DNA from 4 places in the Radiobacillus sp. PE A8.2 genome. Region 4 is predicted to be linked to each of the others. Evidence: riboswitches for the same ligand, from Rfam matches in the RefSeq annotation. Region 4 holds a riboswitch; each other region holds the start of a gene.
What was found. Region 4 has a riboswitch for cyclic di-GMP ahead of sda (sporulation histidine kinase inhibitor Sda). Riboswitches for the same ligand answer to the same signal wherever they lie in the genome.
Positions count from the first base shown of each region.

Region 1: it holds a riboswitch for cyclic di-GMP, as region 4 does, so the genes downstream of both, ACI6MV_RS07480 (EAL domain-containing protein) here and sda (sporulation histidine kinase inhibitor Sda) in region 4, are expected to answer to the same signal.
Region 2: it holds a riboswitch for cyclic di-GMP, as region 4 does, so the genes downstream of both, ACI6MV_RS06630 (DUF192 domain-containing protein) here and sda (sporulation histidine kinase inhibitor Sda) in region 4, are expected to answer to the same signal.
Region 3: it holds a riboswitch for cyclic di-GMP, as region 4 does, so the genes downstream of both, ACI6MV_RS17440 (EAL domain-containing protein) here and sda (sporulation histidine kinase inhibitor Sda) in region 4, are expected to answer to the same signal.

Region 1 covers NZ_JBJGXI010000010.1:39,052-41,257, reverse strand. Annotated here, with positions in the region: gene ACI6MV_RS07480 (EAL domain-containing protein) at 1-1,258, opposite strand, end outside; cyclic di-GMP riboswitch class I at 1,506-1,589, opposite strand; gene ACI6MV_RS07475 (hypothetical protein) at 1,694-1,879, opposite strand.
Region 2 covers NZ_JBJGXI010000008.1:103,537-105,742, reverse strand. Annotated here, with positions in the region: gene ACI6MV_RS06640 (A24 family peptidase) at 1-487, opposite strand, end outside; gene ACI6MV_RS06635 (Flp family type IVb pilin) at 561-746, opposite strand; gene ACI6MV_RS06630 (DUF192 domain-containing protein) at 762-1,106, opposite strand; cyclic di-GMP riboswitch class I at 1,251-1,339, opposite strand; gene ACI6MV_RS06625 (sodium/glutamate symporter family protein) at 1,662-2,206, opposite strand, start outside.
Region 3 covers NZ_JBJGXI010000036.1:32,536-34,741, reverse strand. Annotated here, with positions in the region: gene ACI6MV_RS17445 (DEAD/DEAH box helicase) at 1-861, shown strand, start outside; cyclic di-GMP riboswitch class I at 1,149-1,231, shown strand; gene ACI6MV_RS17440 (EAL domain-containing protein) at 1,368-2,206, shown strand, end outside.
Region 4 covers NZ_JBJGXI010000015.1:16,871-19,076, reverse strand. Annotated here, with positions in the region: gene ACI6MV_RS09930 (AroM family protein) at 173-847, shown strand; gene sda (sporulation histidine kinase inhibitor Sda) at 1,147-1,284, opposite strand; cyclic di-GMP riboswitch class II at 1,302-1,385, opposite strand; purine riboswitch at 1,618-1,717, shown strand; gene ACI6MV_RS09920 (MFS transporter) at 1,890-2,206, shown strand, end outside.

The sequences.
Region 1 (2,206 bases), on a different contig from region 4:
ATATCTCTCGAATACTTGCGACGAAATCTCTTGCCAAAAAGCAATGTGCCGATGCATTTATGGAAATCGGGATCAGTGAGATGCCTTCGTTTTCCCATTCTTTAAGCTGCTGACATACCGTCTGTGCTACCCACTTTGTAAGTGGATGGATAAAGCCTGTCTCTTCTGCGAGCGGAATAAAATCTGCTGGTGAAAGCCTGCCCCAATATGGGTGATTCCAGCGAATTAACGCTTCCGCACTCTGGATTCTACCACTGTCAACGATTACGCGCGGTTGATAGTGAAGTTCGAACTCATTATTTTGAATTGCTTTACGCATGTCCTTTTCCAATGAAAATTGGCGAAATGTATCAATATCCTTAATTAGATTAAACGTTTGATACGTATTGCCACCTTGTCTTTTGGCACGGTAAAGAGCGAGTCCTGAATTTTCGATTAGCGATTGCACGTAATTGGCATTCTCCGGATATAAGCACATGCCAAGGCTAATCGTGACGTAAAGGGTTTGATCTCCGATAAGAAAAGGGGTCCGTTCCGTATCCTTGACAATACTGCGTGCGATTGATTCTACCTCCCGCTCATCAAGCTCGCCTCGGTCGATTATGATGGAAAATTCATCACCACTTAACCGTGCAATAAATGCTTTATCTCCAATTTTATCCTGCAACCGAATCGCGAGTTGTTTAATCAATTCATCACCAGTATAATGTCCTAATGTATCGTTGATGTATCGGAGCCGATCGATATCGATTTGCAATAGAGCAAATGCGGCATTCCCATTCTCTTTTATTTCATCAATTAATGTATTTAATTTCACCTCGAAGTACCTACGATTAGGCAATCCAGTCAAATAGTCATGGTTCTCCATATGTTTCATATTATGCTCATTCTGCTTTTTTGTGGTAATATTTGTCATATATCCGATAATTCCATGTTCATAAGGGTAGACGCTGATTTCAGTCCATAATCCAGTTGGTGCATAATAATCTTCAAACGTGTGAGGAATACGCTCATTCATCGTCTTTTCGTAATAGTGTGCAACTCGCGTACCAATGACGCCAGGAAATGCTTCAAAAAAATTCCGCCCGATTAATGATTCCTTTGATTGTTGGAACCATTTTTCGATACAAGTATTAATATAGAGAATTTCCCACTGGTCGCTGATCATGAAAAAACCATTGGTAATCTGATCGAGAATTGCTTCACTAGAAGGTAATAAGTTATCTTTGATTTTTCGAATGTTATTAAAAATATGCACCGTTACTCACCGCCTTGTTGAGAGTTAGTTATGTATGATAAGTAAATCACAAGTTTCATTACCGAATTATGGTGACTTTTATATTACAAGTACCTTCCGCATATCATTTCATCAAAAATCAGAAGTAACTTCTTAGCTGGGTAGTGTGTCTATAAAATCTACTATATAGTAACCCCACTAAAATGAAAAGGCTTACATCGATATATACTACCGAGTAAGCCCCTTTTAAAAATTTGATATTTGGGATTTCGGTAACTGGCTGGCATAGGAAATTCCTTTAGCCCCTATAGCTTTGCGTCCTCACCTTTTGATGAGTATGCTTTTATCGATTTTTTATACTATAAGTATGATTATACTGCCTATTATATACATATTTCTACAGGAATCAACAGCTTTTTGTTAATTTTTGCATTTTTTTGAAAATTACTTCATTCGTCAACTAATCATGTGTCGAATCGCATCGACTATATATAAAACAAGGAAAACGCCTAGAAAAATTAACACCGTCTTCAAGCCAATAATAGGCACAACATATACTAGAAATACTACGAAGAAACCGAACAAAAGCAGGAATATAGTGAAAAAGCTGATTAATTTAAACATCTTTTTTATTGATTGCATGAGACCACCTCAGTATTGTTTATGCTGATAGAGGGGGATTGGTGCCTAGTTAGATTTGTTGAATAAGTGCCGGTTATTGGGTGGGCGATGTTGATAAGGGATCACTCTCGGTTTATATATTGGCTGACCCTAATTAGCCATAGATTTTGTGGATAGGCGACTAAACATGGCTGTTACCATTTTAATTGACTAGAGTTTAACGGTTACACCTTTAGATTTGGCCGATTAGTCTCTATTCGGACATAGCTTTCCTCGTTATCCCCCTACACTTGGCCGATTAACCAAATACAGCGGCACTTCATTAACTATATTTTAATGAAGTGCCGG
Region 2 (2,206 bases), on a different contig from region 4:
ACGCCATTACCGCACCTGCTGCAATTGCTACACCATAGGGATATGTGGTTTGCAAACCTTCTTTCTGGAGCAATGGAATTTTCAAACCATATCTGATTCCACATAAGGAGTAAAACATTTGTTTAAAACGTCGTGTAACTCCCTTGCGGAACAACAAAACTAGAACACCAATCACACACCCAATTACAGCCATGTAAAACCCTGTGTACAATACAAACGATGTCCCTTTTATTGCGCCAACTAACGCCAGCAGCTTAACGTCACCCGCGCCCATGCCACCCATCAGATATGGAATCAAAAGTAGAGCTAAACCACTTATAAACCCTAGTAAACTAATAAGAAGACCGTTCCAACCTAGAAAGATCATATTTATTAGAAGAGCTATGAGTATTGCTGGAAAAATCACTTTATTATATATTTTCCTACTTTGCAAGTCAGTAATTACACAGATTAATAGAACTGTGAATAACAATAGATTTAGCAACATATACTCACTCTCCCTGTTACAAAAAGTTTAAAAACAGCTCTACTATTTAAGTAAAGCTGCCTTTTTAAAAATATTATGAACTTACACCAGATACATCTGTAAGTGAGTCTGTTACATCTTTAAACATTGCTGTTATTTGTTTGCCGAATAAGGTAATAATTGCAACCACACCAACAGCAATAACACCCAACACGATCGCATACTCAGTCATACCTTGTCCATCTTCTTCAATAAACAATCCTTTTAATTTGTTCAACATTTAGAATCTCTCCCTTTATAATATAAAATTTAAATTATGACCAACTCTAGTTAATGATTTCTTTGCTGCTCCTGCTGGTAATTCAATTACAGAAACCGCATCTGCATAACGTTTTCCGACTTTCCCTGGTTCCAAAGCCTCGTCGATAGCAACGACTATGTTGTTTTTGTTCACGTACAAAATATCAATGGAGTAATTCATGAAGTAAGTATGGACGGATTGGCAGGGTTTAATGTGTAATCCTGTTCCTAGACTAAGCTGATCTGTAAACATTAGCCCCTTCAGTCGTTTGAAGAAGGAATAGGCTTGTCCAATTTGCTCAGCGATTACCTGATCATTACTCAGGTTAACTAACTTCAATGCTTCACCTCCGATTAATAAAAATAACCCCGCCTTTACCGAAAGCGGGGTTATTACTGTAGTTAATCAACAATTTAAGAGTTAGCATTACATTTTCATGTAATCTCTAAAACTATCCAAGTTGATTAAACTACTCCCTGTTCTTTCGGTAACTGGCTGGCACCGTGTATTTCTACACGTAAGCCCCTATAGCTTTGCGTCTCTGGCTTTCACCAGGTTTGCCTTTATCGAGATGCAGGAAATATAAAATTTTCCGACTAAATCTCTTAAACTTATACTAAAGCAGACATCCACATTTTAAAATAGGTCAAAAGTCGTGTAATTTCGACAATTCATGATAATTTTTATAGTAAATTTATACATTTTTAACGTTAAACATATATTTTATAATACATTTTACCTAGAATATATAGTATGAACTATTTCACGACACAACTTACATAGTCATAATTAACCATGTCGGTATTTGATTTGATTTAATGTTTTCAGTATTTTTCTAATTTATTTACCGTATTGAACATCTTAGAAATAAACACTTAATGCTCCCTCTGATTATCATTTTTGTTTCTTCACCCTAAAATGCATAATCGTCATTAGCATAAACAAGTAGGCGACTAGCGCAAAAAAAGTATACACATAAAGTATCGGTTTCTGTTCCACGTATCCAACGATCGGTATATTTAATATAAGCAATAATGGAATCCCGAACATAATCGCTGTTGCACTACCCATTACCATATTCTCGGTTGCATTCGATTTGAATTTTGGGTCTACTGCTTTGACTAATGCCATTCCGGTCGAAATCGTTCCGGTGAGCATACCGTAGAATCCTAGAACATTAGGTATCTTATCCTGTGGAAACAGCCGCGGACAAAGCCATACCGTAAAGAAAATAGTTGCCGCTCCCCCAACCGTTGTCAGCAGCAGAACAACGAAAGCGTACTCCCTTAAGGCATAAATCGAAATAGCCGAGATAGATGCTGCGATCATATAGTCAAACGAAAAACCAGAGATCCGTTGCAATAAATAGTTGTTAGGTTTGTGCTCCAAGTGCACACCTTTATCCCTTAAGCGGTTTAATATCCAGCGGAACAATATGG
Region 3 (2,206 bases), on a different contig from region 4:
TATAAATACATGAAAGATCCGGTCAATATCGAAATTGCTGCGACAGGAATCACAACGGACACAGTCGAGCACAAAGTGATGGAAGTAAAACAGGAACAAAAGCTTTCCATACTTAAAGACATAACAGTCGTAGAAAATCCGGATAGTTGCATTATTTTTTGTAATACGAAAGAAAACGTCGATACCGTGTTTGCGGAACTCGAAGGATCTGGTTATGCATGTGAAAGACTTCATGGGGGCTTGGAGCAAGTTGACCGATTCGCTGTCATGGATGGTTTTAAAGCGGGAAACTTCAGGTATTTGATTGCAACCGACGTAGCTGCCCGAGGAATTGATATTGACAATGTATCGCTCGTCATTAATTATGACGTACCGATGGAAAAAGAAAGCTATGTGCACCGAACAGGAAGAACAGGACGAGCAGGTAAGCAAGGGAAAGCAATTACCTTGGTTAACTCCTATGATAATAAATATTTAAAAGCAGCCGAAAGATACGTTGGTTTTGAGCTTACGGAAACAGAAGCACCGAGTCCTGCGGAGGTCGCTAAAGGAAAAGCTGCTTTTGAAGAAAAAATGGCGGGCCGCCGCATCGTTAAAAATAATAAAACAGCACGCATTAATAAAGATATAATGAAGCTACATTTCAGTGGCGGGAAAAAGAAAAAAATTCGTGCAGTGGACTTTGTCGGGACGATCACAAACATTCCTGGGGTATCAGCCGAAGACATCGGCATCATCACGATTCAGGATAGTTTTTCCTACGTGGACATCCTTAATGGAAAAGGATCACTCGTCATGCAAGCAATGGAAAATACAACGGTTAAAGGGAAGAAATTGAAGGTAAGCAAAGCGGTTAAATAATTGATTGAAGTTCTGCAAATGGGTCATTTTTGCAGAACTTTTTGTTTTTTTACAGATTTGGCGAGAATGTCTTTCAACAACTCCTAAACTTTGAGAGGTATTAAATCATATTAAATGTGACAAAGTGGATTGATTTAAGCCGTTAGGGCTGGTGAATGCGAGGAACTTAAGTAAAATAGTCTTGTTAAACTACCAAATAAAGTAAAAAAAGTAGATATTTCCTCCAAAAAAGAATGCTATTTTACTAGGAAAGTGATAAAATAGGACTAGAAAATTAATTGAGATATTCATTGAAAAGGCAAACTCATTGAAAGGTGAGGACGCAAAGCTTCAGACCTAAAGGGAAACCTATGGTGGCTGGGCAGCCAAAGGAATGACGGCTTAAAGGTTATTTCCATAGGGAATAACCTTTTTGTTAACTATTTAATAACTTGTAAACGATATCTTTTAATAGAAGAACCGGAGCTTTCTCAATGAAGAATAATATGAAGCTGTGAGGGATAACTATGCTATCAACGAAACGTTCAGCAACACTTTTCTTGATCATTGTTGGACTCGTATATTTGGGTTGGGTGTCTATTTTTAAGGAGAGTGAATCGATTAAGGCCTTGGGAGTTTTGCTATTGTTCACGGCAGCGGGACTGCTTAGTTCGTTGTGGTTATTTAAAGCATATCGAATTCTGCTTCATGAACACCGGTATTACTGGTTATTATTAGGTATTGGTGTGTGTACTTATACAATCGCGAATATTGTTAGACTTTTGTCATGGATAACTGAAGGTACGTTACAATATACGAGCATTGCAACAGGAATTTGGCTAATCTCCAATCTTGTTTTTCTTGTTGCACTCATTTACAAGATTAAGTTAATTAATATTCGCAGGTCTAATAATACTCATCTATTCAATCTTGCTATTAACATGATTTTTGCTGTTGCAATTAGCATCCATTTTTTAATTCAACCGTTTATAGATTTGATGGTTGGATCTGCGACGGATTTAATTGTAGCGGTTGTGTATCCAGTTATAAGCTTATGTATTATATATGTGACAGCAAGTCTATACTACTTATCTAAATATAGCGAAGCTAAAAAGCTAATCTTTTTTGTTGTTATTGGTTTTACGTTTCTGATCTTAGGTGATTGGTACTATGTTTATCATCTACTCACGCATGGCAGTCATCCAGGCAATTTAGCTGAATTACTATGGTTGTATGCTATTCTTTTGATTGGTCTTGGAGGGGGACACGCGCAAACAAAAAGTGTAATTCCGAAATGGGAGATAAAAAATTATATTGATGGAAAAGAGCATATAGTTTCTTTCATCAGTGTAATCATACTATTATT
Region 4 (2,206 bases):
AGCTTAATTCAAACCTCGGAGTGGTGGTCTTCGCCACATAGAGGTTTGAATTAAGACCTCGAGGAGGTAGGCGCCGGAGCTGGACATCTTCAAATTTATTACTTTATTATCTTTCAAGCAAAGAGAAGTAGGGATTGTCCCTACTTCTCTTTCTTCAAAGGGAGGTATATTAATGAACAAAAAGATCGGTGTGATTACAATTGGTCAAGCTCCAAGAACAGACTTGTTACCCGAAGTAGAAAGGTTCTTTTCCTCCGATGTAGAATTTATCCAACGAGGTGTACTTGATGGTTTCGGTAAAAAGGAACTAGAACAAATAAAGCCCGAACCAAATCAGACAACACTTGTTTCAAGGCTCAAGGATGGTACTTCTGCCACGATGGCAAAAGAAAAAACACTTCCGATTATCCAACAAATTATCGACGATTTTAATCGAGATCAAGTCCATTTAATTATTATAGCTTGCACAGGCGAATTTAAACTTTTTCAATCTAATGTTCCAATCATCTACCCCGATTATTTATTGAACCATGTTGCACAAGGTATTTTTAGAAACAAAGGAAAAATTGGCGTCATCGTACCACTTCCAGAGCAATATGAATCAATAGAAAAAAAGTGGCAAGCTGCAGGTTTTTCACCTACATCTTGCGCAAGCTCGCCTTACATCTATGATGAAAGCTCACTTATCAAAGTAACAAATGAACTTGAAAAATCAGATATAAGTACGATTGTACTAGATTGTATCGGCTATACCCAAGATATGAAAGATATTGTTAAAAAGCATACGAGGAAAAATGTTATCTTATCTAGAAATATTGTATTTAAAAATGTGGCAGAATTACTTTAATTAGGATTTTTGTATGGATGCACTTCCTACAAAGATACTATCCTATGGGTACATGCTACAGATCTTAGATAAAATTCGATTTCTAACACGTATAGACATTTGCTAGCAATGGTGAGGTGGCCTCCCAACTTGAATCATCTTAGATAAAATAATATAAGAACGAAAAAGATACTTTTGCATAGCCTGAGAATCCAGAGAAGAACACCCGAAGTGTTACACTCTACGCCAACTTCGGAAAGTGACACCTCTTACCACTAAAACAAGGCAATCTATCGAAAGGATTGCCTTGCTCCTGTTCCCTATACTTCCAAATTCCGCCTGCCTAGCTCATCTTTTAACAACTGTATAAAGTCTTCACTCAACTTTAATGACAGCGCTTTTGTATAGGCGACAATTAATTCTTCATCATTTAAATGTAAAATACCAATACCAGTCATTACATGAACAACATCCTACAAAATTCAGTCGGTTGCACTAGACGCTCCCGGTTATTTAAGTGCCCACGTAAAAATAATCGTTCATCGCTTCTGTATACAAATCTTAGCTTTATTGACTTTTGAATGCAATAGGGTTATTTATAGATGTTATACTACTACATGTATAAAATATTCCACATACGTCGTTCAGAATGAACAAAGTATAATCACCTTTTTGCACAAGACCCGTTTTTGGAAGTAACCATGGAAGATAAGCCAAAGGTGATGGTGATTTGATTTTCCAAAATTTCCACTTGTAAAGTAAAAGAATTCATAGTACAATCTTCAAAGTGTCCACAAATTAAATATTGAAACTGTATAACCTCAAGAATATGGCTTGAGGGTCTCTACCAGGAACCTTAAAATCCTGATTACAGAAAATGAATCGTTAATAATTCGTTTTTTGTAATCTGGATTTTTTTGTACTTTCCTTTCGAGAAGGTTGGATTCAAGCATGAGAATGCGGGCTAGTAAGTCTTCGTGTTCTTTAGCACGATCGACAAGCACAACATCACCCTGGAAGACCGTCGCACCCTAACAAACGTAGAAAGGAAGATTAACAAACTATGAATATAAAAGTATTTATTTTAGCTTTTGCAACACTATCAGTTGGATTAGTTGAATTAATCGTAGGCGGGATTTTGCCGACTCTTGCTGAGGATTTAAATATAGCTTTAAGTACGGCAGGACAGTTCATCACAGTATTTGCTCTTATTTATGCCTTAGCGGGGCCAATTTTGCTTGTTATTACGAAAAAAATCGAACGCAAGAAACTGTATCTGATTGCCCTGTTGGTTTTCTCACTTGGCAATGTTATGACTTATTTTAGTCCTGATTTTACATGGATGATGGTTGCCCGGGTAATTACCGCTGCTAGTACAGC